DNA from 3 places in the Paenibacillus polygoni genome. Region 1 is predicted to be linked to each of the others. Evidence: predicted binding sites of a transcription regulator. Region 1 holds the regulator's gene; each other region holds the start of a gene.
What was found. Region 1 encodes LexA, which represses DNA repair genes until DNA is damaged. Its sites were predicted from a motif close to CGAACATATGTTCG; they were not measured.

Region 1 (8,126 bases):
ATCGCCTGTCCTCGCTCGTCTATTGTACCTACCACGACCGCTCCGCCATATTTTCGTAGAATAGGTGTTACTTTTTCAAACTTTTCTTCACCATCTTCTAAATTTATAGAGTTGATAATAGCTTTACCCTGAGAGTACTGTAAAGATAGATCAATGACATCCGCATCGGTTGTATCAATCATTAACGGAACTTTCACTTTTTTCACAACCAGCTCTAAAAACTTGCGCATATCCTCTGCCTCATCACGGTCAGGGTCTTGTACACAGATATCAACAACTTGGGCTCCATTCTTAACCTGGGCGCGAGCAACTTCAGAAGCTTCTTCATACTTCCCTTCGAAAATGAGTCGCTTAAATTTTCGTGATCCCAGTACATTTGTACGTTCCCCTACCATATAAGGGCGATTATCTTGTTCGATATAAACAGGATCAATCCCCGAGATTGCCGGAGGGTGTGTACCCGTTAGCGGACGAGGTTCAATCAAATCCAGCTTGGTCTTTAATGCACGGATATGTTCCGGAGTGGTTCCGCAGCATCCTCCGGCAATGTTAAGCCATCCTTGCTCCGCAAAGGCAGCAATTTTCACAGCTAAAGACTCAGGGGATTCATGGTAGTGACCATTCTCATCTGGCAGACCTGCATTTGGATAACAACTCACTGCAGCGCTTGACATAGCAGAAAGAGTACGGATATGATCCCTCATGAATTCTGGACCTGTCGCACAGTTGAGACCAATCGATATGGGACTCAAATGTTCTAAAGAGACATAAAAAGATTCTATATTTTGACCTGCCAGCGTCGTACCCATAGGTTCAATGGTACCGGATATCATAATTGGCAGTGTTATTTTACGAGCTTCAAAAGCATTACGAATTCCAATACTCGCTGCTTTTACGTTCAGTGTATCTTGGCATGTTTCAAGGAGAAGAGCATCCACGCCTCCATCAATCAGCGCTAGAGCCTGTTCTTCATAAGTTGCAATAAGTTCATTAAATGTTACTCCGCCTGTTACAGATAAAGTCTTAGTGGTTGGACCCATGGCACCGACCACATAACGCGGAGACTCGGGAGTACTGTATTTATCTACAGCCGCTCTTGCCAGCTTTGCAGCAATCAGATTGATTTCTCTCGCCCGATCTTGTATATCATATTCTGCCAAAACCACAGAAGTTGCACCAAAGGTGTTTGTTTCAATAAGGTCCGCACCCGCTTCAAGGTAACGTTCGTGTATCGTCTGGATGATGTCAGGCCTTGTGAGCACTAACATTTCATTGCATCCATCCAGTTCTTCCCCGCCAAAGTCTTCCGAAGTCAATTCTTCCTGTTGAATCATAGTGCCCATAGCACCATCTAAGATCAATATTCGCTTCTGTAATAACTCTTGCAAACTGATTTTATCCACTCCTATACCTCCCGCCAAACGTTACGTCTAATTTTAGCAGAAAAGGTATTTTTATGAAAGGAGATTTGGGAGGCGAAGAAATGCGTCACAACAATGTATTTAGGATAATAATTAGGATAATTGACAAAAAGTCAATCGACAAAAAGGTGAGGATTCGCTATAATAGCAATTAAACCAAGTGGAAAAGAGGGAAAATACATGGCAGAAATCTTAATACGAAACACGAACGAAAGAATCACAGGCGAAGATAATGTTCGTTCCTTCCTCAAACAATATGAAGTACTTTTTGAAAAATGGGATACTTCCAAACTTCCAGCTGAACTTCATCATAAATTTGTATTAAATGAAGAAGAAAAACAACAGATCCTAGATGTTTACGATACCGAAATTAAAGATTTGGCTGCCCGCCGAGGTTATCAGATTTGGGATATCATCACGCTGTCAGAAGCCACTCCTGATCTGGAAGAAAAGCTTGCCAAGTTTGAAGAAATTCATACACATGCAGAAGACGAGATTCGTGCCATCATTTCTGGTAAAGGGATCTTTATCATTAAAGGTGACGAACAAACAGGCTACTTCAACGTAGAGCTTGAGCCAGGTGATGTCATTTCTGTTCCTGAAAATACCCCTCACTTCTTTACACTTATGGATAACAAACAAATCATCGCTGTTCGATTGTTTATTGAACAGAATGGCTGGGTTGCAGATCCGTACCCAGATCCTAGCTTTATCAAGGCCTAACTCATATGATAAGCAAATATACCACCCTGAGAAATCACTCCAAGGGTGGTTTTTTATGACTATTCTTCAGTAACTTCTACTTGTTTCGATGGCATGGAGTGCATCCCTCTCGCTGTTACATGAGAAATAACTTTATATACTCCTTCAACCGGGAACTGATAAACTGCGGTATATTTCCCTTCCCCTTCGTATGTCGCCGCCACTTCTAGTCCCATGCTGCCTTCTAACGAAATTTCAAATGTTACATCATCTGCATCATCTATGTATTCATCTTGCTGAGTAACGATGGCTTCCAATTGTACAAGGTCAGCGACCGTTACTGCTTCCTCTTCAGGAACAACGAGTTCTACGTTTATGGGATGGGACAATTCCATTTGCGTAAATTCGTTTTTATCCTTTTGGCATCCGCTTAATAACATAAGAAAGATCATCGTAGAACATAGTAGTACAATGAATCGTCTCATCTTTATAAATCCTCTCTTCGATTTTTATGGTATGTAGATAAAAGAAAACCGCTTCTGTTTTAATCAAACAGCCAAGCGGTTCATGGAAGTAGAATCTGAAGTTGTTCTTTTATGATAATAGTTCGTAAATTTCGGTAAGATGTTTAATTTCAACATCAGGGTTAAAAGATTGGTCGTTTGTTTTTCCATTACGGTTAATCCAAACAGCTTTAATTCCTGCGGAGAGCGCACCCTTAATATCAGTAGTCAGCTTGTCCCCGACCATTAACGCCTCCTCAGCAGACACATCAAGCTGGGATAAAGCATGATGGAATATCGAAGCATCCGGCTTTCCTTTACCAAACTGCCCAGAAATAATAATGTGATCAAAATAAGGGACCAAATCAGGAACACCATCGAGCTTCTCTTGCTGTAAAGAAGGACATCCATTGGTGAGCAGCAGCAGCTTCACTTTACCTTTCAGCTCGGTTAGAACTTCGAGAGTTTCATCATACATATAAGGACGAGATCTTCTCTCTTCACCAAATTTGTCAGCTAACTCTGCACCTAGTTCACTATCATTCACACCAAGTGCCGCAAGACCGTTTGTCCAAGCGTCTTTACGATATCCGGGTACTAATTGTTCGAGCTTTCTAAATTCTGGCTGTTCCCCGGCATTAAATTTCGCCCATAGTCCCTCAAAGGGATTGATGCCAATCAGTTTCGTAAATGGATATGTTTCATAAGATTCATACAGCTTTCTAGCTTCATCTCTTACCGATACTTCAAGTTCATGAGGATCTACACCGCATTTTTTTGAGGCATAGAGACATGTTTCGTAGAAAGCTTCTTCTACACTTTTTTCATCCCACAGCAGGGTATCATCCAAGTCGAACATTACTGCTTTAATTGACATCTTGCTCTCTCCCCCTAGAGTTGATCGATTTATTTAGCTTCTTTAAGAGCTTTCTTATCCTCTACCGGAATCTGATGTGTCTGTGCAAAGGTAATGAGTCTTTCGCCCATTGCGTCAGTATCATACAAATTAAGCAAACGGCTGAAAGCCCAGTTACTGCCTTTAGCGTTGTGTTCAATAATGATCGAACCTTTATCTACCACAATGCGCTTAATGTCTTCTACACCAAGTGAACGTTCTCTGCTCAGCTTAATGGTCTTAATCCGTTTTTTCCCTACTTTAAGATAAGGACGGCGTAAGAAGTACATTAGTGCAAGTCCAATATAAAGGACAAATACAAACCAATCAAAACCAGACACACCGTCTTTTGTAACACCGCTGAGTGTTAGGAACATAAAAGCAAGTACGACGAGTACGAAAGGAAAGATAAAGGCTCTTCCTTTGAAAATATCTTCATTTTCTACTCCGGAACCAAGGACGGGTTGTCCCTTTTTTTTGCGGTTCTTATTTACTTTCTGTTGATTCCTTTTGACTGCTCTTTCAAATGAACTTGCCATGAAAATCCCCCTTTAAAATCTGTACATTGCAGTTATTCTATCATGGTAGTTATATACTAACTTTCCACTCATAACTATGATTAAACCTATACTTTTATCACGGGAATAATATGAGTTTAGTATAAAGGAAACTATCATCCTTCCTCTAAATTGCTCCCCTTAAAAAAGCACAATCTACTTAACTTTGCCATGTAAATAAAGGGTTGTCAAGGTATATACCTGTATGGCTGAACCTCGTTATGTAAACAACAAAAAAAGGACACAATTGTGAATTGCGCCCTTGCCGGTCGTCCATAAAAAAATGATATAAATAGCATAAAATGAACTGTATATGAAAGTGAACTGCATTAATTAGCAGATAACATTCAGATAACTTAACTGATAACATTCAGAAACGCTCAAAGTATATAAAGCATTTCCCCTACTCTACATGAGGTAAACTTAATACTTGCCCTGTTTGAATATCACTTGTTTCCATCACATTCAGCTGTTTGATTCGATCTATATATTCTCTCGTATCCATGTGATACGGTTTATGATCTAAAGCAATCGACCATAAGGAATCCCCTGTAGATACAACAAACTCTTGATAGGAAACAATTTCACTTGCGCTCGTAAGCACCGTCATAAACCCAGTTAGACACAAAAAAGAAACACTAAGAATAATAACAAGGCGAACCAAAAAACGTCTATTATTATCCATCATTTGATGAAATAACTTACCAAACAAAGTATGATCCTGAGCTCCTTCAGTATTGCTATAGATACTATTGTATGTACTGTATTTAAGCATATAAACCGTCCTCCAAACGTTTGTTCTCATTTCTATATTGATCACTATAACACGAACATGTGTTTTGGACAATAACTTTTTAGAACAATTGTTCGTTCTATTTTAGAACTAACGTTTGTACGAACGGAGGTTCTATGCTATAATTTTCCCAAACGTTATAAAGTGGAGTTGATACGGTATGTCGAAGGTGTCCAGCAGGCAATTAGCAATCTTGGAGTTTATACGAAATGAAGTTCGATTAAAAGGATATCCACCGTCCGTAAGAGAGATTGGTGAAGCTGTCGGACTCGCGTCCAGCTCCACTGTTCACGGACACTTGGATCGTTTGGAGAAGAAAGGTTTAATTCGCAGAGACCCTACGAAACCTCGTGCAATCGAGCTGTTAAGTCATGATGAGTTAGATGAGACAAGCCAGTTTGCTCAGACGGTTGTCAGAGTTCCTGTCGTTGGTAAGGTAACTGCAGGTATTCCTATTACTGCAACAGAGAATATCGAAGACTATTTCCCTCTCCCTATGCAATATGTTGGAGAAGAGAAAGTATTTATGTTGAATGTAGTAGGCGATAGTATGATCGAAGCGGGTATTGTCAATGGGGATTATGTCATTGTTCGTCAGCAGCAAACGGCTAACAATGGTGAGATTGTCGTAGCAATGACGGAAGATGATGAAGCTACAGTGAAGACTTTCTACAAAGAAAAAGATCATGTTCGTCTTCAGCCTGAGAATCCTACATATGAACCTCTCCGGCTTACAAAAGTAACGATACTAGGTAAAGTTATTGGTCTCTTCCGTGATTTTCATTAATTGATTTTTTATTTTTTGGTTTTTTATAGTTAAATATAAATGAATTACTGCACTTATATTCTTAAGCAGAGATCTTATAACGCAGATCTCTGCTTTTCTCGTTTTACTCCACTACTAATCATTAGGATCAACTTACCTCATCATTGATAAGTCCTTTTTCCCATTCCATTCTTAATTCATTTCCAAACTTCCTTACTTCAGTATCTGTTACATTCAGTTGGCAGGCTATCCTGGAATCATATAATCGTAATCGATATGTATCTTTCTCTTTCCGCTTTTCCCACTCCAATCCATAAAGGTGATTCTCAAAAGACATGTATAAATTATTTAGTATAAAGTCATTTAACATATCCAGCGGAAAAGCCGCTGTTACTTCAATGTAATTTTCAATAGTGAGATTTGTCCAACCAAAAATGAAGTCATGTACTTTTTCATGATTTAGATAATACTTAAAATTCAGCTGACAACCTTCAAATTTACCTGGAATACACTTAACAAAATTAAATTCAACATAGGTACCATTGCTAAATATATCTCGTAAAATTGCCATTTTATTCCCCTTTACATTAAAATTCATCCGGTCCTTTATATGTGTAGGAAATGTACTCAAATAATAACAAGGAATTTTGGCTTGTATCCAATTATTAAAAACATTCTAATTCGTCCAATAAATTCCGTAATACATAAATTCATCAGTATTCAACGTAAAATAATTATGTTTCTAACCCATTGCTGTTAACAATACCGCTATTGTATTAAACATTCCATGAACAATCATACCAGGCACGACCGATCCCGTGCGTTCGTAGGCCCATGCGAACACAATTCCACTAATAAAATTCACCGGCATGGCATTCAACGTGGGAAAATGTGCAAGTGTAAAGATTAGCGAACTAATCACAATCGCCCATCTCATACTTATACGAGTCCGCAGCCACTGATATATAAAACCACGGTAAAATATCTCTTCATAGATTGGTGACACGATCCCAGCTGAAGCAATACCTATGATCAAAGTAAATATAGTGACATTTTGCTGCAGACTCTCTGTTTTGCTGTTGTCCACCGTATTTCCAAAAAAGCTCGTGAGATAAACTGCCGTTACACTGGATACAATGAGGACTAATAACCAGAGCACGATTCTCCAACAATCTTTAGCAGGAAATCCTTTCACTCCTACATCCGCCCACGTCAACTTTTTCGGTCGTAAAGAAATTAAATACAATCCTAGCAAAAGCGTAATCGCAATAGTAAGCCCTGTAAGTGTTCCTGAATAAAGTGTGTTCTCTAACCATTTCTCATACAATGCCTGTAATGCGTATTTAATAACAATCATTACGAATACAAATTCAAGAGCAAGTAAAGCAGCTAGCTCACGCCATGTCCACAGTTCCGTATTCTTCCATATTTCTGTTCTAATCATTCTTAACCCCTCAATCCTCTATGATATAATTCAATGATATTAGGTGACGTTACGTTACCTGCAAGCTTTTTTGAGGAGGAAATAGAAACATGCATAGATGGACTACAGGACAAGTATCCAAACTGCGGAACATCTCCGTAAGGACACTGCGTTATTACGATCAAATCGGTCTCTTGACACCAAGTTATAGGGAAGATAATGGGCGTCGTCATTATTCAGAAGGAGATCTATTCACTCTCGAAAAAATAACTCTTCTTAAATCGTTGTCACTACCACTAGCAGACATTCAAAATGTAATAAACAAACTCTCTTTTCGCCATATTCTAGTCGCACATCATAATTATCTACAAGAGCAGCTCACTTCTCTTCAAAGCAGCATTTCTAACACCGCTTCCATAATCAACATGATCGATCTAGAAGGAACACTTTCCTGGGACCAGGTTTCTCATCTAGCCCATAACGTACAGCCTATATCTAAACAATGGGTCAATTACTTTAACGATGACGAAAGTGAATTTCTACAAAGTGCTCTCCCCAATCTAAGTAGTAACAACGAAACTACTCAGCAGTATATTTCTTTACTACGCCGAATTGAGCGGTGTATACAGCAATCTATCCCACCTGAATCTGATGAAGGTTATGATATTGCCTGCGAGTTAATAAATTTGTCACACGAAACCTTTAATGGAGACGAAAAATTGATGGAGAAGTTTTGGGAAGTCAGGAAGCTGCCTGCATTAGAGTCAGGTTTATATCCCGTATCTGAAGAAGTATTGAACTTTGTAGAGAACTGCATTGCTTGTGCTCTAGAAAAAGAGAAGGAACAGAAATGACAGAAAAAATATAAAGACTACAGAACTTTGGGGTCATTCTGTGGGCACTAATGGCAATAGACATTTCTCCAAAAAAATCCCTTGACGCTTAGAGGCACCAAGGGTTTCAAGTTTTAGTACAGTGTCAAACATTGATCGCGTTCACATTGATGTACTTGCGTTCTGTGTATAACCCAAAACATCAAAGGGCTTTTTAAATGTTATTCTATATA
Region 2 (8,126 bases), 540 kb from region 1:
ATATCGGCGAATAATCTCCATACAGAATGAATGAAGGGTTGTGATTGAAGCTCGGCCGAGCAGACTCAGCTGACGACGCAAGTGTTCATTCTCTGGCTGTTTCTCAAGTGCGGTTTCCAGTGCATCTCGGATCCGCTCGCGCATCTCGGAAGCCGCTGCCTTGGTAAACGTAGCTACGAGCAGACGGTCTACACTAAATCCCGCATTCTCATCTGATATCTTACGAATGATGCGCTCGACAAGCACTGCTGTTTTCCCTGAGCCGGCAGCTGCAGCCACCAGCATATCTTCTCCGGACGAAGAGATTGCTTTCCACTGATCATCACTCCAAAAGCTCCCTTCCGGTTTAGGTATACTTCTCATTCTTCTTCTCCCCCTTCATGCTGAAATAGATCCCATGCCTGCTGTTTAGCAGGCTTTCGAATGAGATGATATTCGTTCCCAGGCAGACCCTCGTCAAACTGACACACGGATTTGAATGGACAAAATGTACATGCCGTTTCCTGCTGCATTCGGAAAGGTTCTATCCCAACCTCACCTTCGGTAATTCTTGATCCAATTTCTTGAATTGTATTTCGTACAGAGCCCAGCAGTATGCCCCACTGCTCTTCGGTTGCTACGGAAGCACTGCTGTAGAAACCTCCATCTGCCTTAACGGCCACAGGTAAAATAGAGGAGTATCCTTTTTCCAGCGTGTTGTCCATCTTCGCCACCACATCACGGTCGGCAAGCAGCAGCCCTTTCATTTTGAATCGTTTCAAAAGCTCTTGTTCTGCCTGCTCTTGTGCCAGCGCATTGGCTGAAGTCAACAGAGGATTATGCACATGGAAATAAAGTACTCCTGCAGGATGAGCTTCCGTTCCAATCCACTCTTCGGCATAGGTTAACAGCACATCAAGATACGTAAGCATCTGGAGCGATAATCCGTAGAATACTTCATGTAGTTTCAGATCCGTTTGACTGGATTTATAGTCAATCACTCGAAGTAAAATATCTCCGTATTCTCCTTCTGCTACATCTACACGGTCAATCCGCCCCACGATCTCCATGACAACTCCATTGGCCAATTCAAATGTAAGCGGCGGCAGCGATTTATCTGGTCCAAAATCGAGTTCGAGTGCCAGCGGCTCAAAATTCCCGCGTTTCGACTGTTCTCCTAAGATGATGGAGGCTCGGCTGACAATGTTTTTCAGCTTTCTAAAAATGTATCCGTACCGAGCTGAACTCAGTAAAATTTCACCTTGCAGCTGAGGTGCAAGTATATCTACCGTTGCTTCTGCTTCCTGTACACATTCCTCTTTGGTCAGTGCGCCCCAATTTCGATTTTGCTCTTTCAGCCGGCTTGCCATCTTGCTCAGCGCCGCATGGAACAACTGCCCGATATCCGGTGCTTTCAGGCGATAGACTTGACGTTCTTTCAGCTTCAGTCCATGTGAAGCAAAGTGAGAGAATGGACACATTGCAAAACGTTCCATACGAGAAACGCTTGTCTTCAGCTTGTTACCGTATAACTTTCTGCTGGTAGCCTTAGTTAGAGACCTTGTCCGGTTCTCATAGAAAACAGATCCAAGCATTCGCTCGAGTCGTATCTGCTTGTCCGGCTGATGTAGATACCAATTATATACATCCCACCAAAATGCCGGGATTGCCTGACCCCTACGCCATTCCCGAAGCTGGCTGATCAAATGAGCCATGGTCTTATCTGAATGTGTTATATACTGCTCATGTTCTTCCGATGGATCGCTTGACGCTGGTTCGTCCAGCAATGTCTTCTCTTTTAGCTCCGGAAACATCCGTTTCAAATAACGAATCATTTCAGAAGGATGAAGTGCCTTTCCGTCCTCATCACTTTGAGGATAACTTATCCATAATTTATGGCTTGGCTGAGTAAAAGCACTGTAGATAAGAAAACGTTCATCTTGCATCTTCCGATTTATATCCGGGCCAAGCTGCATTCCATATTCAGTGAGAGCTGCCCGTTCGGTTTCCGTAAGGACGCCCTCCTCTGTTTGTATTTGCGGAAGCACCCCATCAACTGCTCCAAGGATGAAAATATGACTGACGTTTCCTGTGCGGGATCTGTCCATGGAACCTACGAGAACTTGATCCAAAGCAGGCGGAACTAAACCGAGTTTCAGCTCTGACAAGCCTGTTTCCAAAATGCCGGCAAAAAGTTCTGCATCCATTTTTTCTTCGCCCATCATTTCTACGACTTGATCTAAAAGTTCAAGCACCGCTCCCCACATCCCGCGATGTTCTCGTGCTTTTTCCGGCTTACCTGTCTTGAGCGCCTCATGACTTCGTGCATCAAGTTTCTTTGCAATTTCCGCCTCTTCCAAAAGCAAAAATAGAGCCGAACAGAACTCTTTTGCTGTTTTTGCTTTTTTGACTCTTTTCTCAAAAGCAAACAGCGGAGAAGTAATCACCTCTCGGCACCTCTCAAGCATCTGAACCGTTTCACGGCTTGCCTCTTCACGCTGAGCCTCTGCCCCTTCTTCTTCTTCCAAAGATAAGCTTGGGGCGGCTCTCCACGGTTTCCCATCCGTCCAACGATAACCAGAGATCCCGCTTGCAAGCACATAATTCTCAAGTATGTCCATATGATAACGGCTGACTGAGCCATCAAGTGGAAGAAGCAGGTCGGTCTTGACCGCACGGAATACATCCTCATACCGCCAGCGATGCCGCACAATGTCCATTGCTGATCTCAAGAATTCTGCTAATGGATGATGAAGTTCATCTCTGCGTTTATCAAGAAAATAAGGAATATCGTAATCTTGGAAGAGAGGGGATATTATATTTTCATACGCTTCTATATTTCTAACCAGGACCGCGATATCGCGGTAACGGACATTCTCTTCACGTACAAGTCGTCCTATCTCTCTTAGCATCCCTTCCACTTCAACTCGGCTGCTTGCAGCACTGCGAATCTCAATCCCGCCGTCATCCTTGCCTGCTGGCATCACTCTTCGCTTCTCAAATCCTGACTCCAAATGAGCCAGTGCAGAAGAAGCAAAACGCGGCGATATCTCCGGTGCAAGTATCGTCGTACGAGTGGATTCACCAAGCTCTGATGCGATCCCGTTCAGCTTGATATAAGCGGAAGCCGACGGATAAAACAGGTTTAACTCTTGTGGTTGTTCCCCTTCGCCATAAGGACGGTCCAGGGTTAAGGCAATGGTTACGGATCTAGCATGAATAATCAGCTGCCGAATCACCGCAAGTTCCTGCGGAGTAAAACTGCGAAACCCGTCGATCCATATATCTGCCTCTCTCACATAATCCGACTCAGGAAGCTGATGACCGAGTTTCACAAGCGTATCCTCTTCATCCATATGAAAACGAGATACTTCGTCCTCAAAATCACGATAGATGGCAGCAATATCATGCATTTTATGACGTAAAATCGTTCCTGCTCCTGGAAGCTGTTCTGCATTTTCAAGCTCTTCTTTGATGGCCCGTTCCGGTTCTCCGTAGCGTTTCAGTTCGGCAAACAGATTATTTAAATGCCCTACAAACCCCATCTGACCACCTGATGCGGTGAAAATTTTGAGCTCGTCTTTGCGCCGCTGTACAATTTTGTACAGCAGCATTTTCTTACCTTCTGAACCAACAGGAATCAGTGCCGAACCGTTCGTTTCCTGCATAACCCGGTAACTAAGTCTGCGAAAATCGAGTACCTGAGCCCGGACTGAACCTTTAATCTCATGGGAGCGAATCAGTGTTGTCTCTGTCTGAAAGGAGGCTTGTTCAGGAACAATCAGAATGATAGGTTTCCCTCCAGGATTCTGACGAAGTTCTTCCGTAATCTCCTTGATGATTGTACTGCTTTTTCCAGTGCCTGCACGGCCTATAAGCATATGAAGAGGCAATGGTTACCCCTCGCTTTCTCTCATTTTTTATGTGTGAAATATAAATTATTCATCTCTATCCGATCTATAAAATATCTATGAAAATATCTATGAAAACAGGAGAATATCTCTCAATATGCTCCCTTAACTTTCTTTTAACATTCTGTCATTTCAGTATACCATACCTCTGCGAATAGGAACATGCGTTTGGTAATAGAAGCCAGTAAAGCAGGCTTCATGCAAAAAAAAGCACCTGCTGCTCTTAGAAATAAAGAGTGAACAGATGCTTTTTTCTCATCTTACCGCTTACGGCTGATTCTTATTTATGATTTGGAACGCACTTCAAAAATGGCGAATTTCAGATAATGACCTTCTTCTACGCCTAAAATTTGCGGATGATCTTTACCCGCTGCACGCCATTCGAGCAGACGCAAAATTTTGCCCGCATCTGCAGCTGCATCTTGAATGGTTTCAAGGAACAGATCTGGGCGCATATGATAAGAACAACTTGCAGTGACAAGATATCCGCCTTCGTTGACAAGCTTCATTCCGTGCAGGTTAATATCCTTGTATCCACGAACAGCACCTTTTACTGCGCCTCGTGTTTTCGCAAAAGCTGGAGGATCGAGAATAACCACATCAAAAGTTCGTCCGCCTCCTGCGGTCATTGCTTTGGAAGTGTCGACTTTTTTATCCCCTTTTGCACGTTCTGCACGTTCTTCAAGCCCTTTTACTTGATTTCTCAAGTACTGGAACGCATCGTCCACCACGAATTCAACTCGGTCTTCAAATCCATTCAGCTTTACGTTTTCACGTGCACTCTCAATGGCATGCTCTGATATATCAAGACAAGTCACTTGTTTTGCACCATATTTACAAGCATTCAGCGTAAAGCTGCCTGTATGTGAGAAACATTCGAGAACCGTAGCACCATCCCAATAAGGGAAGGTGACTTCTTTTCCACTTTTATTCACAGGTACGCGTGTCATTTCCCCGTCTTTTTCTACTTCTTGCAAAGTAATTCCACTTCGATGACCCCAGCCCTTCATCAGCGGCTGAATGGCAGCTCTATTCTCGCGTTGATCAAAGAAATACCCCGTCTTCTGTCCTTGCTCGATGTCGACTTTGATAAGCAGTCCATTCTCAGTTACGGTTACATGCCGCGGACATTTCCCGTAGAGGAGCCCTTTGACTTGCTCCAATCCTTCCAGCTCTCGAACACCTACATCGCTGCGCTCGTAAATTCCTTTTGGTTTCACTACTTCCACCAAAGCTTCTACGATTACGTCACGACACTTGTCCATAGCAAGCGTCAGCAGCTGTACAACAAGTACATCTCCAAATCGATCAACGGTCAAGCCGGGTACAAAATCAGCTTCGCCATAAATCAAGCGATATGCGTCGCCGCCCGTTACAAAACGTTCCCGGTGCTGTAATGCCTGCTCAAATCTACTTACAAAAAAGTTTTTGTCCATCGCTGTAATGGGTTCATAAGACACTACCCTCACGGTAATTTGTGAAGCCGGATTATAATAACCGGTAGCAAGATAACGGCCTTGATGATTCTTTACTTCTACCAGTTCGCCTGGCTGAGGCTGACCTTCTACCGACTCAATTTCATTTTTAAATATCCAGGGATGTCCCTGTTCAATACGTTTCTTACGGCTTTTCGTAAGGACTACAGATGCCAAAATACGTACAACTCCTTTTATCAATCAAAACTAGATCTCACGGGAGGTCTCCCTGCTTGTCATGGTCGTCCCTTATTGTACATAAGATGGAAGAAGAGACAAGTTGTGCGAGAGAAGGTGCAATACCCCCTATGATTAGATCTGTTGTGTTTCCACTCATTTATGGTCTTATCCTGTTCTTCGCAGGGATGAAACTGATGGAAGCCTCCCTTCATAAGGCAGGCGGACGTTCTCTTGCCACTTCTTTGGAAAGGGCTACTTCCACTCCCCTTAAGGGTATGCTGTTCAGTACAGGCATTACGGCTGTGCTTCAAAGCAGTACCGCCGTCACGGTGCTGACCATTGGTTTAGTTAACGCGAGACTCCTTAGTTATGCAAGAACACTCAGCATTATTCTCGGAAGTAATATTGGTACCTGTATTACCACAGAACTGCTAAGTCTCCAGATTGGAAAATACGCTTTACCGATGTTACTTTTCTTTTTGGGAGCATGGGCTGTAACCGTCATGCTAGGAGAAACAAAAGCAAGCAGACGTGTTTCTGCTTCGATATGGAATATCCAGTATGTGCTTCTTGCAGGGGCAGGTTTTTCCCTTGTTATGTTAGGTATATTCGTTATGCAAAAAGCAGGCCCCGCCTTGGAACAAGGAGGGCTTTTCCCTTGGTTTATTCACCAGGCGAGTCACAGTGTCTGGTGGGGCGTGATCGCGGGGGCATGCCTCACCGCCATTGTACACAGCAGTGCAGCAGTGATCGGCATGGCCATTGGACTTGCCAGCTCTGGTGTACTCCCCCCAGAAGTGGGTATCGCGATTGTACTCGGTTCCAATGTCGGAACCTGTGTTACCGCGGTCATGGCCGCAGCTGGTGGAAGTAAAGCCGGTCATTTTGTCGCTTGGTCTCACGTCCTGCTAAATGTCTCAGGAGCACTGCTGTTTATCCCGCTGATTCACTGGCTTTATGCAGCAGCTGCTTATTTCACCAGTGATCCCGGTGCACAGATTGCACATGCTCAGACCATTTTTAATATCGTATGTTCCCTGCTCGCCCTGCCGCTCTGTTATCTAAAAATATGGGATCGTTTAGAGCAAAAATAAACACACCTGGCATTTCTTTTGCACCCAGAAAACCTTTTGCCAATAAAAACATCTTACAGGTGAAAACATTTTGCACCCCAAATATACAGCCTGATTTTATCAGCCTACTTTACTTCAATACCAAGCTTTTGAAGGGCCTGCTTCAAAATTTTATCGTTGTTATCGTAGCCATTTTGCTTTTGCTTTTCCCAAGCTTCCAGCGGTTTATACCATGCTACACCTTTAATTTCTTCAACCTGCGGCTGCAAATCTCCACTTAGTGCTTCCACGAGGTAATAGTGAACTTCTTTATCCACGGTTCCAAGTGAAGAATGTTCATACGTATATTTAATGACATCTACAGGTTCAATGATTTTTCCGATCATGCCTGTTTCTTCCTGGATTTCACGCAGTGCCGTCTCTTCAATCGTTTCCCCTGGCTCCATTTTTCCTTTTGCCAGTGAGATTTTAGCATATCTGTCTACGATTAATTGAATTTCAAGACCTTCTTCTGTATTTCGGTATACGACTCCACCCGCTGAAATTTCTTTAGCTGCCATAATGTCGATTCCCCTCTCTTTGGACAAACAAGGATTTCAGCAACCTAGGGATCGAGGTTAGTTCCTCTTCCTAAGCAGTGAAATCCTTGCCATCTTTTTTATATTATAATCTTAGCTTGGTTTTCTTGGTTTTCCATGACACGTACGAGTTGTCCTTCGCTTGCGTCCACGCCAGCCTTCGTCATTTTGACACGGCACAGCTGGCCTACAAGTTCTTCGGAACCGTCAAACTCCATTTGGATGTAGTTATCACTATATCCATGCAGTCTGCCGCTGACTCTGCCTTCTTTAGCGTTTCCTTCCGGAATAACTTCCAGCACCTCGCCCACAAATTTCTGAGCGTAAGCCAGCTTCATGGAGTCAGATAATTGTAAAAGTTCCTGAACGCGTGCATTCTTCACTTCTTCATCTACTTGATCTTCCATGCGAGCAGCCGGAGTACCGGTACGTTTGGAATAAGGGAACACATGCATTTCCGAGAAATTGATGGCTTTCATAAGTTCGTATCCATTTCTGTACATCTCATCTGTTTCCCCCGGGAATCCAACGATTACATCCGTTGTAATCCCTACTTCCGGCATGGCTTCACGAATGCGAAGCATTTTGTTATAGAACTGTTCTGTTGTATACTTACGGCGCATCCGTTTCAGGACGTTATCATCCCCCGCTTGGAGCGGAATATGAAAATGGCGGCACATTTTTGATGAGCGGTTTAGCACATCGAGCATACGATCGTCGATTTGGCTAGCCTCAATGGAGCTGATCCGAATACGTTCTAATCCGTCTACACGGTCTAAATCCCATAAAAGGCTCGACAAGTCATAATTGTCCAGATCATCACCATAGCCGCCTGTATGAATACCAGTTAACACAATCTCCTTGTATCCGGCTTCTACGAGCTGATGAGCCTGCGTAATAATACTCTGCGAATCACGGCTGCGAGATAAA
Region 3 (8,126 bases), 1.3 Mb from region 1:
TGGACAGATTATATCGCCGAATGGAGGCTGGCTGACTTAGTACAGGAGTAAATTAATCCTTGTATAAGGATTACGTACCTTGCCCATATTAACTACTGCTCACTTTAAATCTCATGAGTAATGCGAAGGAGGATTTAATGATGTCAACAGTAGTCAGTAATTTTGATGCATGGAAAAAATTTCTGGGTGATCGTGTAGCGCAGGCCGAAAAACTCGGTATCAGCGAAGACGTCATTAATAAACTTGCTTACGAAATCGGTGATTTCCTTGATGAAAAAGTCGATCCGGCAAACCCATCCAACCGTGCATTAAAAGAACTATGGGACGTGGGTAATGAGGAAGAGCGTCGTACCATTGCTAAGCTCATGGTCAAATTGGCTAAGAAAAACGCATAGTGACGCATGGAAGAGCTCCCGAAAGGGAGCTTTTCTGTAATTGTTACATCCTTGGTTCTTGTAATTCATTTTTATTTTATATATCATTAGTAAGACCCATGTTTGATGGATTCAGATCCAAACATTTTCTGCTCGGGGAATGACTGATTATGTCGAATATTGAGGAATAAGCTTCAGAGGTGTTAATATGGAGTACAAACAATGGTATATGGAGTACAAAATACATAAGAACAGACCTGGACTCCTTGGTGATATTGCTTCCATGCTTGGAATGCTTGAAGTAAACATTTTGACTATTAATGGTGTTGAAGGAAAAACAAGAGGGATGCTGATCGAGTCAGATGATGATGAGAAGATCCAACTATTAGGTCAAATGCTGAAAAAAGTGAATAACATTACGGTGACAGCTCTTCGTGCGCCAAGACTTGTGGATATACTTGCGGTCAGACATGGCAGGTACATTGATCGAGATTCAGATGATCGTAAAACATTTCGTTTTACTAGGGATGAACTTGGGTTACTTGTTGATTTTTTGGGTGAAGTATTTAAGAAGGAAGGAAATCAGGTTATTGGTCTGCGGGGAATGCCGCGTGTAGGAAAGACGGAATCCATTATTGCCGGCAGTGTATGTGCAATGAAACGATGGACGTTTGTATCTTCTACCTTATTGCGCCAAACGATACGCAGTCAAATGTCTGAGGACGAAATGAACCCAAATAATGTCTTTATTGTCGACGGGATTGTGAGTACAATTCGTTCTAACGAGAAACATTATAATTTGCTGCAAGAGATCATGAGCATGCCGAGTACGAAAGTAATTGAGCATCCTGATATTTTCGTGCAAGAATCTGAGTATGACTATAATGATTTCGATATTATCATTGAACTTCGAAGCACTCCAGACGAAGAGATTATATATGATACGTTTACTGCAAATTATACCGATGATCTGTAAAGGTACAGCGATAATTTAAAGAAATGTGTTTTTTATAAATGAAATACATCTTGGATAAGACAAAAAAAGAGGAGGAATTCGCATGTCTGAACTGGGTCAGCAGTTGAAGGAGGCCCGGCTGCAAAAAGGACTAAGCCTTGATGATGTTCAAGAAATGACAAAGATTAGAAAAAGGTATCTTGAAGCAATTGAATCTGGAGATTATAAAGTTCTCCCTGGCAGCTTTTATGTGCGAGCATTTATTAAAACCTATGCAGAAACGGTAGGTTTGAACCCCGATGAGCTACTCGAAGGACATAAGAAGGATGTTCCAGATTCTGAACAAGAAGCTACAATGGAACCGGTTATTACGAAGCGTTCCAGCCGTCCGGCATCAGAGCGTAATAATAAATGGTTGACTACTGTATTACCTTGGACTTTTTTGGCTCTCATTCTAGTTCTCATTTACGTTTATGTAAGTAATGCGGATAAGAATCAAGCTGAGACTCCAAATAATCCTGATACGGAGCAACAGGTGAACCCACCTGTAAATGAGACGCCAACACCACCTGTAGACGAAGAGGTTCCCGGCGAGGATACAGAGGAGCCAGGTACCGATGTAGGCGGTGGGGATCAGCAAGATCCAAGTGATACAGAAGATATTCCAGCTGAAGAAGAACCTGCTGAGGAGCCTGCTGAACAGCCAGTGACGATTACGCAGAGCGGCAAAGCAGGGAATATTACCATCTTTGATGTTGCTGGCGGTAGTGCTGATGAACCGGTGAAGGTTGTAATTAAAGCTTCAGGTCTTAGCTGGATGGAAGTATATGCAGGTGAGAACTCAAGTGGTGAGAAATTATTCAGAGATAACACAGCAGAAGGCCAAACTTACAGCTTTGATCTTGGTCCAGAAGGAATGTACATTAAATCCGGCTATGCTCCCGCTACGGAAATTACCGTTAATGGTGAAGTAGTTACCGATGGTAAAACGACGAATCGAATTCGTCTAGAGCGAGTGGAAGGTTCAAATTCTGATCAGAGCAATACGGCAGGCGAAGATGAATCTTCAGATTCTGGCGAGTAATTGCCTACTCTAACATGTACAGCGAAGTGTCGCTGTACATGTTTTTTCGAGTAAGGTTATCTGACAAGACTTTGAAAGAGATTCGATTTATGAACCCTATTCTAATATAATGTTACATAGGGCATCATGACTAATGAAAGGAAGTGGATCATATGAGTGAAAGTTCATTTGATATTGTATCCAAATTAGATTTGGCGGAACTAACGAACGCCGTAACCCAAGCAGAGAAAGAAATTGGGAGCCGTTACGATTTTAAAGGTAGTAAGAGCAGTCTTAAAATAGAGAAAGATGCGCTTATTATCGTTTCAGACGATGAATATAAACTAAATGCAGTCATTGACGTTTTACAGTCAAAGATGGTCAAAAGAGGTCTTCCGCTAAAAAATCTGGATTATGGTAAAGTTGAGCCTGCTTCAATGGGTACCGTGCGTCAGCGTCTTGGTTTTAAACAAGGAATTGATCAAGATAACGCTAAAAAAATTAATACTTTGATTCGTGACTCGAAGCGGAAAGTCAAAAGTCAAATTCAAGGCGATCAAATCAGGGTTACTGGAAAAAGCCGGGACGATCTTCAAGCGATTATTCAGTTGTTGCGCTCAAGTGATTTGCCTCTTGATCTTCAGTTTACTAACATGAAATAAAACAAATATGAATTCATGAGTAAATCTCTAGATGTTTTCATGCTTGATAGATGTAAGGAGTAGGGACTCATTAATAGAGATGTTGAAGGACTCATTACATATCTCATGAATGACAAAAAGACATAGGCGGGATTTGCTATTACTGCAGATCCCAAGTACGATCTAAAGGGGAGGGCGTCTTTCTTGAATTTACCCAACCGAATCACACTAGCAAGAATTTTCATGATTCCACTCATGATGATCTTTTTGCTAGTTGATTTTGATTTTTATCCATCTCCAATCCAGTTTGGTGATTATTCTCTTCCTTATAACCAGCTCATTGCTGTGATTATTTTTATCGTAGCAGCGAGTACTGATGGGATTGACGGCTACATCGCGCGAAAACACAATCTGGTTACCAATCTTGGTAAACTGCTTGATCCGCTTGCAGATAAACTTTTAATTACAGCAGTGCTTGTTTCTTTAGTTGAAATGGGCAGTGTACCTTCATGGATGGCTGTAGTTATCATCAGTCGTGAATTTGCGGTAACAGGATTACGTCAGGTAGCGCTGCTGGATGGTTCCGTTGTAGCTGCCAGCTCTTGGGGCAAAGTGAAGACAGTAACTCAAATTATTGCAATTTCTCTTTTGTTATTGAATAATTTCCCGTTTGCTTTTATATCCATCCCGGTGGATGTTATTTTCATCTGGCTGGCAACGATCGTCACTCTGTACTCTGGAATCGACTATTTTGTTAAGAACAAGCATCTTCTTCGTCAAAATTAAGCTTAAACCTAAGCGTAATTGTTTAATATAATTTTATAATTCAACTTGAAAGAGCAATAGGTGAATCCTATTGCTCTTTTGGGGACTAGAAACATAAGCAGGGAGACTGGAGGAGTTAACATGAAAGCAGAGATCATCGCAGTAGGTACAGAACTTTTACTTGGTCAAATCGTGAATACGAATGCTCAGTTCCTATCAAAGGAGCTTGCTGCCATTGGTGTGGATGTATATTTTCAGACGGTTGTCGGCGATAATGCGAGCCGGATGAGAGAAGCGATAGAAACGGCGCGAAGCCGTGCAGATATTGTTGTTTTTTCAGGCGGAATCGGTCCGACTCAAGATGATATTACGAAGGATGTTTTAGCCGATCTTCTGGGACTGAATCTTCTGATGGATCAGCGTTCCTTGGATCAGATTGAGAAAATGTTCACTAGACGCGGTACGATGATGACCGAAAATAATAAACGTCAAGCTACTATTATAGAAGGAGCAAGTCCGCTGCTTAACGAAACGGGACTAGCACTTGGAAATGCGATTAGTCATGAAGGAACCCATTATATTATTCTTCCTGGTCCACCAAAAGAGCTTAAGCCCATGTTTACAAATCAGGTATTGCCTTGGCTGTATCAGCATGTTTTAGCTGGCGAAATGCCGATATATTCAAAAATGCTTAAGTTCGCCGGCATTGGTGAATCCATGCTGGAGGACAAGCTGAAAGATTTGATTACAAGTCAAACGGATCCTACAATTGCACCTTATGCAAGCGAAGGAGAGGTTACCGTACGAATCTCAACAAAGGCTCCAAGTGAAAGAGAAGCCATGGTGAAGTTAAACGAGCTTGAGCTTCTTATTCAGCAGCGTTTACCGGAGCATATGTATGCAAGCCATGATATTCCGATTGAACATGTGATCGTTGAAATGATGGCAGATCGCGAACAGACGCTTGCCGCAGCTGAAAGCTGCACAGGGGGACTCCTGATGGCCCTTCTAACTTCTATTCCAGGGAGCGGGACCATGCTTCGCGGCGGATTTGTAGTTTACTCTAATGAAATGAAAGAGAAGCTTCTGAATGTGCCGCATCATTATCTCGAAGGTGAGGATGCACCTGGGGCTGTGAGTCCTGAAGTAGCGAAAGTACTCGCAGAACAGGCTCGGATGGTTGCCGATTCAGACTTCGGACTATCCATTACGGGTGTGGCAGGTCCGGGATATTCAGAGCGAAAAGAAGTAGGTCTTGTCTACATTGGTATAGCTGAACGAGACAAAGAGACAGAAGTTCATGAATTAAAACTGAGCGGTAATCGGGAGACGATTCGAATTCGTTCTGCTAAAACCATTTTATATCGTTTGTGGCGCCGACTGGTTGAGAACGAAAAACTAAACTAGATCAACGGTTACAAAGCAGCTAAAGAACAAGTACGATCAGTACTATAAGTGAATCAATTTCATAATACATTTAGTTGCTCTAGTCAAAATTGTATATAGATCAAATTAGATTGATCTGTATATAGTTACTAGTTCATTATTTAGTGAGTTATAAAAATGATTCCATTTATAAATGTTTGACGCTTTTGATTTGAACCAGTATACTACAAGTAATCGGAAGAACCGGGCGCAAATCAGAATTTGCACAGGTTCTTCCTTTTTTATGCTCTGAGGATCAGCGGGCCCCTGGTCTCTCCAAAAAAAACGAATGTATGTTCTCAAAAAATGCTTGGCAAACGAGACCAAAGAGAGTATCATAGAGTTATAAACATAGAAGGATGTGAGTTTATTGTCAGATCGTCGTGCAGCGTTAGATATGGCGCTACGTCAAATAGAGAAACAATTCGGTAAAGGTTCAATTATGAAACTGGGTGAATCAACTCACATGCAAGTAGAAATTGTACCCAGTGGATCGATTGCTTTAGATATTGCACTAGGAACCGGCGGATTTCCAAGAGGTCGGATTATTGAAATATATGGACCAGAATCATCAGGTAAAACAACTGTTGCACTCCATGCTATTGCTGAAGTTCAAAAGGCAGGCGGACAAGCTGCATTTATTGATGCAGAACATGCGCTTGACCCGCAATATGCAAGCAAACTGGGTGTAAATATCGATGAACTACTTCTTTCTCAACCAGATACAGGGGAACAAGGTCTTGAAATTGCTGAAGCTCTTGTAAGAAGTGGTGCTGTTGATATTGTGGTTATTGACTCTGTTGCTGCACTTGTGCCTAAGGCAGAGATTGAAGGAGACATGGGAGATTCTCACGTAGGTCTTCAAGCTCGTCTGATGTCTCAAGCGCTTCGTAAGCTGTCTGGTGCAATCAGTAAGTCCAAGACGATTGCAATCTTTATTAATCAGCTCCGTGAAAAAGTAGGGGTTATGTTCGGTAATCCAGAGACAACGCCAGGTGGACGCGCACTGAAGTTCTATTCTACCGTTCGTCTTGATGTTCGCCGGATTGAAAGCATTAAAATGGGTAACGACGTTGTCGGAAACCGTACAAGAGTTAAAGTTGTCAAGAATAAAGTTGCTCCTCCGTTCAAACAAGCGGAAGTCGACATTATGTATGGTGAAGGGATTTCCAAGGAAGGAAGTCTTATTGATATCGGTACGGAACATGGGATTGTTGATAAGAGTGGTGCTTGGTACTCTTACAGCGGTGAGCGTTTAGGTCAAGGTCGTGAGAATGCAAAACAATTCTTGAAAGAGAATCCAGCGATCGCTCAAACGATTGAACAAAAGATTCGTGAAGCAAGCAATTTGACGACTGTGGTTGAAGCTCCTTCTGAAGCAGATAAAGCGAAAGAAGCGCAAGAGGAACAGGAATTGTTTGAGGTCGAATAAAAAGATTTGCCAAATTGAGAACAAGGTACCTGTAAAGGACATGTCTTTCCTGGCAGAATAGATGTTATTAATACTCTAATATAACGGTAATACAACAGTATGAACTGTCAGGAACGCTTTATAGTGTAAAAGTAAGAAACCGCGGCTTATTTTGGCTGCGGTTTTTTTATATGTAATAAGTCTAGACACAGTAGACAATAAAACAAGGCATCAGGGAAGGCGTGGTAAAGTGAGAGATTACGAGGAGTTCGATCGTAATGAAGAAGAACAAATAGGGATTAGCCATTTCCCTGATCAAATGCTTGAAATTACACGGGTAGAAAAAAAGAAAGGGCGCGATTCAAGGTATACCATCTATTTTGGAGAATATGAGTTATCCGTCCTTGAAGATGTAATGATTAAATATCGAATGATTAAAGGGAACACGTTTCATAAAAATGAGCTCGAAGAGATCGTAGTTGCAGATGAAAAACAGCGTGCTTATGTTCAGGGACTGCGTTTTCTCGGACGTAAAGCAAGAACTCGTCATGAAATAGCAAAGAAATTAAAAGAAAAAGAGTTCACACTGCCTATCATAGAAGAAATAGTAACAAGACTGGAGCAAGAGGGACTCATAGACGATACGTTATATGCTAAAGAGTGGACTAGACAGCGTATTTCAAATCATCGCAAGGGAAAACTGTGGGTAGGTCAGGAGCTGCGTCAGAAAGGCATTACGAAAGAAGATATTACAGAGGCACTTGGCGAAATCAGTGTGGAAGAAGAGTGGAACAGCGCTCTTTTGGTAGGACGCAAAAAATGGAATCAGATCAAAGGTGATCTTACGGAAAAGAAACGAAAAACGTACCCTTTTCTGATGAGAAGAGGATACTCAGGAGAAGTGACAAGAAAGGTAATGGCACAGCTTGAACTCGAAAGTTCTGAGGAGGAACAGGAGTTTGAAGAGGATTTTAGGTAAAACAGGGTGTCCTCGATCCCGAAAATGTTCATTCTCTTGACAATATCTTAATACGAATACTAAAATGTACATGAGCCTATGCAACAAAAAAAGTATTTTTTCCTTCCAAAAAAGTACATTTGATGCAGAGTCTTGTATAAAGGCAGTAGTGTAAGTCCGCCATGTCCTGCGGCGGTAGAGTGTACATGCCCTGGCGTGTACAAAAAAAGAAACAGTGAATTTCACTGTATGGATTTTTTTGTGAAAAGTGTAGTCTTGAAATGCAAACAAAAACATGAATATCCCAAGGAGAAATCCCTTGGAGGAATCAACGAGGAGGTGAACAGAATGAGTGCTATCGCCTGGTTAATTCTCGTTGTTGCCGCTTTAGTTTTTGGGATTATTGGGTTCCTTGCCGGATATTTTATTCGCAAATCTTTAGCTGAAGCTAAAATTTCCAGTGCTGAAGAAGCTGCAGTCCAAATCGTAGAAAATGCGAGAAAAGACGCAGAAGCATTGAAGAAAGAAACGGTA

Region 2: a site for LexA is predicted at 4,048-4,061, ahead of addB (helicase-exonuclease AddAB subunit AddB). Genes of this name have one in related genera too.
Region 3: a site for LexA is predicted at 5,510-5,523, ahead of recA (recombinase RecA). Genes of this name have one in related genera too.

The regions. Positions count from the first base shown of each region.
Region 1 covers NZ_CP127162.1:3,258,112-3,266,237, forward strand. Annotated here, with positions in the region: gene metH (methionine synthase) at 1-1,403, opposite strand, end outside; gene QPK24_RS15595 (cupin domain-containing protein) at 1,602-2,144, shown strand; gene QPK24_RS15600 (FixH family protein) at 2,204-2,608, opposite strand; gene QPK24_RS15605 (HAD family hydrolase) at 2,718-3,503, opposite strand; gene QPK24_RS15610 (hypothetical protein) at 3,533-4,060, opposite strand; gene QPK24_RS15615 (LysM peptidoglycan-binding domain-containing protein) at 4,482-4,853, opposite strand; gene lexA (transcriptional repressor LexA) at 5,032-5,658, shown strand; gene QPK24_RS15625 (hypothetical protein) at 5,786-6,208, opposite strand; gene QPK24_RS15630 (CPBP family intramembrane glutamic endopeptidase) at 6,380-7,081, opposite strand; gene QPK24_RS15635 (MerR family transcriptional regulator) at 7,171-7,914, shown strand.
Region 2 covers NZ_CP127162.1:3,793,353-3,801,478, forward strand. Annotated here, with positions in the region: gene addA (helicase-exonuclease AddAB subunit AddA) at 1-363, opposite strand, end outside; gene addB (helicase-exonuclease AddAB subunit AddB) at 360-3,872, opposite strand; gene QPK24_RS18180 (class I SAM-dependent rRNA methyltransferase) at 4,175-5,542, opposite strand; gene QPK24_RS18185 (Na/Pi cotransporter family protein) at 5,674-6,639, shown strand; gene QPK24_RS18190 (NUDIX hydrolase) at 6,744-7,181, opposite strand; gene mtaB (tRNA (N(6)-L-threonylcarbamoyladenosine(37)-C(2))-methylthiotransferase MtaB) at 7,277-8,126, opposite strand, start outside.
Region 3 covers NZ_CP127162.1:1,926,500-1,934,625, forward strand. Annotated here, with positions in the region: gene ymfI (elongation factor P 5-aminopentanone reductase) at 1-40, shown strand, start outside; gene QPK24_RS09265 (DUF3243 domain-containing protein) at 141-395, shown strand; gene QPK24_RS09270 (DUF3388 domain-containing protein) at 583-1,350, shown strand; gene QPK24_RS09275 (helix-turn-helix domain-containing protein) at 1,433-2,413, shown strand; gene QPK24_RS09280 (YajQ family cyclic di-GMP-binding protein) at 2,566-3,054, shown strand; gene pgsA (CDP-diacylglycerol--glycerol-3-phosphate 3-phosphatidyltransferase) at 3,238-3,819, shown strand; gene QPK24_RS09290 (competence/damage-inducible protein A) at 3,940-5,205, shown strand; gene recA (recombinase RecA) at 5,594-6,655, shown strand; gene QPK24_RS09300 (regulatory protein RecX) at 6,885-7,613, shown strand; gene rny (ribonuclease Y) at 7,941-8,126, shown strand, end outside.